Regions from separate parts of the Vibrio iocasae genome, predicted to be linked through region 2. Evidence: riboswitches for the same ligand, from Rfam matches in the RefSeq annotation. Region 2 holds a riboswitch; the other holds the start of a gene.

Region 1 (3,132 bases), 540 kb from region 2:
AGTTGGTGTAATGGCAGGTGCCGAAGCACAGGTTGCAGAAGTAGCAGCTAAAATTGCGAAAGAAAAATACGGCCTGGATGTAGAGCTGGTTACTTTCACTGATTACGTAACGCCAAACGCAGCAACTGACGATGGTTCTGTTGATATCAACGCATTCCAGCACAAGCCATACCTTGATCAACAAGTTGCTGACCGTGGCTACAAGCTAACTATCGCTGGTAACACGTTTGTATACCCAATTGCAGGTTACTCAAAGCAGGTTAAATCTGTAGACGAAATTGCTGAAGGTTCTCGTATCGCAGTACCAAACGATCCAACAAACCTTGGTCGTTCACTGCTTCTTCTTGAGCAGCAAGGCCTGCTAACTCTTCGTGAAGGTGTTGGTCTGCAAGGCACTGTCCGTGATATCACTGCAAACCCGAAAAACATCACTATCGTAGAGCTAGACGCAGCACAGCTTCCTCGTTCTCTTGATGATGTTGCGCTTTCAATCATCAACACGACTTACGCTAGCAGCATTGGCCTGACTCCACAGAAAGACGGTATCTTTGTTGAAGATAAAGAGTCTCCATACGTGAACCTGATTGTTGCTCGTGAAGACAACGTAAACGCAGAAAACGTTCAGAACTTTGTTAAAGCGTACCAGACTGAAGAAGTGTACAAAGCAGCTTCTGAAATCTTTAACGGTGGTGTAGTTAAAGGCTGGTAACTCCTGAAAAATTACCATTGTTTGTTTAAGGCCAGTTCATATCATGAGCTGGCCTTTTCTTTATGTGTAATGAATTTGGAGCAAATATCTGGTATTCCCGGAGTAAAACCTGTTTTTCATGGATGAAAAACTCGGAGCGCACAGGGATGTGTTTACAGCGGTTTTACGTAGGGACTACCTGATGTTTGTTTGCTCCTAAACCACAAAGCTCTCTAAGTTATTGCACAAACAATGCATTTTGTTACACTACCGCTACATCTTCTCTGAAGATAAACAAATTTAATGATTAGTCGGGGAGCCCTGTGCTGAGACCGCTTATGCGGGACCCGTTGAACCTGATTCAGTTAACACTGACGTAGGGAACTAGTGTCTTGCCTAAGCAGCAAAATTCTCATTTTCTGCACATCTATTCTTAGGCCATTACTGTTCCTTTGTCAGACAAAAGGGACATTAGAATGGCATCTACTCAAACCAAAACAACACCAATAGTACTCACCATTGCCGGTTCTGATAGTGGTGGAGGTGCGGGCATTCAGGCGGATATCAAAGCAATCTCTGCGACGGGAAGCTATGCCTGCTCAGTGCTTACTGCCCTAACGGCCCAAAACACTCAAGGTGTAACAAGTATCTTTCCCGTCACACCTGAATTTGTCGAGCAGCAGTTGGATGCGGTGTTTACTGACCTGAATGTCGTAGCTGTAAAAGTTGGTATGCTCAGTGATTCCAGCGTCATCAAAGCCGTTGCCAACAAGATTCGTCAATACCAGCCAAAGCATCTGGTGGTTGATCCGGTTATGGTAGCCACCAGCGGTGACCTTCTGCTGGAACACTCCGCAATTGATACCCTAAAGTCAGAACTCATTCCTCTTGCCGACGTGATTACCCCTAACCTTCCCGAAGCAGCAGCTCTACTGGGTACCGATGTCCCAGCTTCTGAACAACAGATGGACAAACTGGTCTCTCAGCTTCGCGATCTGGGGGCTGGTTCTGTATTACTTAAAGGTGGACACCTTGAGAGCGAGGCGCAAAGTACCGACCTTCTGATACTTAAAGATACTGTTCTGCGCCTTTCTACTGCTCGTGTTGCTACCAATAACACGCACGGAACAGGCTGTACTCTCTCTTCCGCTACTGCTAGCTATCTTGCGCAGGGAGAATCACTAGAAACTGCTGTCCAGCATGCAAAGAAATATATTACTGAAGCGCTGAAACAGGCGGATGAACTTGATATTGGCCAGGGTCACGGTCCAGTTCATCACTTCTTTGCAGGGCATCAGTATGTCTAAAGAAGCAGGGCTTCAGGTTATCAACGGCAGCATTCGCTATCTTGATAGTGAATGGCCTGTGGTATCAAACCTCAATATGACCCTGCCCTACCAGAAGTGGACCTGCATCCTTGGTCGTAGCGGTTGTGGAAAAACCTCTCTGCTTCGCTATCTTGCGGGTTTGCTTGATGACTCTGTTCATTGGCAAGGCTCTCTATGCGGAGTGCTTGAAAAGGACATCAAAATTAATGTTGCCTACATGGCTCAGCAAGATCTTCTGATGCCGTGGTTAACGGTTATAGAGAATGTCTGCTTCAGCTTTAAGTTCGCTGGTCAGAAGCTATCTGATAAAACAAAGCAGCAGGCTTTAGATTTGCTGCATAAAGTTGGGCTGAATGGTTATGAAAAAAACCTGCCACACCAACTTTCTGGTGGTATGCGCCAGCGTGTAGCACTTGCAAGAACACTGATGCAGGACAAACCTATCGTTCTGATGGATGAGCCTTTCTCTGCTCTGGATGCGGTCACTCGCCATAAGCTACAAAATCTGGCAGCTGAACTGCTGAAAGATAAAACCGTTGTACTGATTACGCATGATCCACAAGAAGCGCTTAGGCTTGGTGAGCAAATCTATATATTGCAAGGCACGCCAGCTAAAGCCCTGAGCTTAATGCCACCAGAACAGGCCATTCCTCGCCAGTTGGATGGGGAGCTAGCCGTTTTGCAACAAGAGATTATTGCTCAGTTGGAGGTGGACTATGTCTGATTTACTTACCTCTGCATCTTCATATCTAAAGAACGAAGAAACAAAGAAGCATTCTGTTCAGCCCTATATCAAAATACTAATCACTGTAGCGATACTTCTGGGAATCTGGCAGCTTATTGTCGCTGTTTTTAAGCTTCCTCCTTTTATTCTTCCGGGTCCACAATCGGTATTTATTAAGCTGATAGAACGCTATGACGTCCTACTTAGCCACACCTGGGTAACAGCTCAGGAGATCTTTCTAGGGCTGTTTCTGGGTTTAAGTATGGGTTTGCTATTCGCCCTACAGATGCTGCTATTTGATCCTGTGAAGCGCTGGTTATTACCCATTCTGATTGCCAGTCAGGCCATTCCTACATTTGCCATTGCACCGATACTGATGCTGTGGCTTGGAT
Region 2 (3,132 bases):
GGAAGATTGCGGATACGCACCGGGCTTTTTGGTTGGTGGCGTGTTGGGTAACTTTGGTGTATCGGCTCGCCTTGGCGATAGTATGTTTTTTGTTGTAGAGGCGGATGAGTACGACAGTGCCTTCTTTGATAAGCGTTCTAAGTTTGTCCACTACCACCCAAGGACTTTGGTGATGAACAACCTTGAGTTCGACCACGCAGACATTTTTGATGATCTTGCTGCAATTAAAAAACAGTTTCACCACTTGGTAAGAACTGTTCCCGGTAATGGTCGGATTTTTGCTCCTAAGTCGGAAACCGCGCTTCAGGAAGTGCTAGATATGGGGTGCTGGAGTGAACTTGAGTTCTCTGGCCCAGAGCAGGATTGGGATACGAAAAAGATTCAGAAAGATGGCAGTCATTTCGAAGTGTACTTTAAAGGAGAGCTAGTTGGACAGGTTCAGTGGAACCTGGTTGGCGATCACAATGTAAGCAACGCTTTAATGGCAATAGCCGCAGCAAGACACGTCGGTGTTACACCTGACTTAGCCTGTGAAGCTTTGGGTAAGTTTATCAACACTAAACGCAGATTAGAGCTAAAAGGTGAGGTTAACGAGGTTGCTGTTTACGACGATTTTGCTCACCATCCCACAGCGATTGATCTCACTCTAGGTGGGTTACGTAATAAGGTTGAAGATAAGAAAATCATTGCCGTCCTTGAACCAAGATCAGCGACTATGAAGATGGGTGTTCACAAGGAGACATTAGCAAACTCTCTGGTGAAAGCAGACTCTGTATACCTATACCAACCAGACAACATAAAATGGGATGTCAAAGAGGTTGCCGGACATTGTTCACAACCTTCATACGTGAGTGACGATATCAATGTATTGGTTGAGAAAATTGTCGAAGAATCAAAGCCGGGTGACCAGATTTTGGTTATGAGTAATGGTGGATTTGAAGGTATTCACGGTAAGTTGCTAGGCAAGCTTAAGGAAAAATAATGAGCCACCATGATAAGTCCATTACCCTTGCATTTACTGGTGCATCTGGCGCTCCATACGGGCTTCGCTTACTCGAATGTCTTATCAAAGCTGAGTATAAGGTATTTCTGTTAGTTTCTTCTGCTGCTCGTGTTGTGCTTGCAACAGAGCATGACCTTAAGTTGCCAGCAAGTCCTGACAAAATGAAACAGACTTTGGTCGATTATCTAGGTTGTGAACCTGACTTATTGCAGGTATGTGGTAAAGAGGACTGGTTTTCACCCGTCGCATCCGGTAGTGCTGCACCTAAACAAATGGTTGTATGTCCATGTTCAACCGGAAGTGTTGCGGCAATTGCGCATGGTATGTCGGACAACCTGATTGAGCGCGCTGCTGACGTTGTTATGAAGGAACGCGGGCAATTGCTTCTGGTAGTAAGAGAGACCCCATTTTCTACCTTGCATCTGGAAAACATGCATAAGCTATCCCAGATGGGGGTCACTATCATGCCAGCAGCCCCTGGTTTTTATCACCAGCCAGAATCTATTGAAGACTTAGTGGACTTTATGGTCGCGAGAATTCTGGATCATCTAAACATCGAGCAAGGATTAGTGCCTAGATGGGGATATGACCAAAGGTTGTAAACATTTGGTGACATCACTCTCTGGTGGATTGATTGAAATCAGATTACAATTCGAAACTCTTATGTGTTGCTATCAACACATAAGTTGTACTCAACGGGGTGCTAAGCGAAATATATAAGTGAGGCTGAGAAAATTACCCGTAGACCTGAACCAGATAATACTGGCGTAGGAATTGAGCATGAATCCTATCAAGTTTTCCGCTTTATCCTGTGCCGCTCATAAAGGAGAGCGCTCGGTGAAATACACTATTTCTGCTTTGGCTTTAGCCATGTCATTTTCAGCTTTAGCGGCTGACAACACACTTACCGTTTATACATATGACTCGTTTGCGGCTGATTGGGGCCCAGGGCCAAAAATCGAAAAAGCATTCGAAGATAAGTGTGGATGCAACCTAGAGTTTGTCGCTTTGGATGATGGTGTATCAATACTCAACCGCCTTCGCCTTGAAGGTTCGAGCAGCAAAGCAGATATCATTCTTGGACTCGACACCAATTTGATGGCAGAAGCAAAGAAGAGTGGTTTGCTGACTGAGCATATCGTCGATACCAAAGTAGTAAACCTACCAAACGGTTGGGCTGATACAACATTTGTACCATTCGATTACGGTTACTTTGCCTTTATCTACAACAAAGAAAAACTTCAAAATCCGCCAACAAGTTTGAAAGAGCTGGTGGAAGAGCGAGATGATCTTACGGTTATCTACCAGGACCCTCGTACGTCAACACCAGGACAAGGTTTGATGTTATGGATGAAGTCTGTTTATGGTGACGATGTTAAACAGGCCTGGAAGCAACTAGACAAAAAGAAAGTGACGGTTACAAAAGGTTGGTCTGAAGCTTACTCAATGTTCCTTGAGGGAGAGTCTGATTTGGTTCTGTCTTATACCACTTCTCCTGCGTATCACATGATTGCAGAGGGTGATAACAAATATGCGTCAGCGAATTTTTCTGAAGGCCATTATATGCAGGTAGAAGTTGCTGCTAAGGTGAAAGGCTCAAAAAATGAAGCGCTGGCCGACCAGTTTATGAGCTTTATTCTGAGTGAAGAGTTCCAGTCTGTTATTCCTACCGGAAACTGGATGTACCCAGTAACCAATGTTGCTCAGCCTGAAGGTTTTGAATCATTAAACGTACCAGTTAAATCTTTAGAATTTGCGCCTGAAAAAGTGGCTGAAAACCGTAAAGCATGGATTCGTGAGTGGCAGACTGCTGCGGTAGAGTAGAAATAACAAGATGCAGAAAGCACCTAAAACGGGCCTGATTGTTGGTCTTATCATTCTGGCTTTTGTGTTTTCTGCATTGTCGGCTCTTATCACCTATGCTCCATCATTAAATCTGAGTCAGATTTTTTCTGACTCTTATTACCGACATGTCACCCGTTTTAGCTTCTATCAGGCCACGCTTTCTACTTTACTGAGCGTGTTGTTTGCCATTCCTGTTGCTCATGCTATTTTTCGACGAAATTTCCCCGGTAAGAACATGCTGCTCAGGCTGTTTGCATCTACCTTGGTTCTTCCAGTGTTAGTAG

Evidence for each region. Region 2 has a riboswitch for thiamine pyrophosphate ahead of thiB (thiamine ABC transporter substrate binding subunit). Riboswitches for the same ligand answer to the same signal wherever they lie in the genome.
Region 1: another riboswitch for thiamine pyrophosphate. It lies ahead of thiD (bifunctional hydroxymethylpyrimidine kinase/phosphomethylpyrimidine kinase); the one in region 2 lies ahead of thiB (thiamine ABC transporter substrate binding subunit).

The regions. Positions count from the first base shown of each region.
Region 1 is NZ_CP145311.1:823,286-826,417, reverse strand. It holds gene metQ (methionine ABC transporter substrate-binding lipoprotein MetQ) at 1-709, shown strand, start outside; TPP riboswitch at 991-1,088, shown strand; gene thiD (bifunctional hydroxymethylpyrimidine kinase/phosphomethylpyrimidine kinase) at 1,165-1,995, shown strand; gene SNR28_RS13415 (ABC transporter ATP-binding protein) at 1,988-2,740, shown strand; gene SNR28_RS13410 (ABC transporter permease) at 2,733-3,132, shown strand, end outside.
Region 2 is NZ_CP145311.1:287,719-290,850, forward strand. It holds gene mpl (UDP-N-acetylmuramate:L-alanyl-gamma-D-glutamyl-meso-diaminopimelate ligase) at 1-982, shown strand, start outside; gene SNR28_RS10930 (flavin prenyltransferase UbiX) at 982-1,605, shown strand; TPP riboswitch at 1,690-1,794, shown strand; gene thiB (thiamine ABC transporter substrate binding subunit) at 1,874-2,827, shown strand; gene thiP (thiamine/thiamine pyrophosphate ABC transporter permease ThiP) at 2,838-3,132, shown strand, end outside.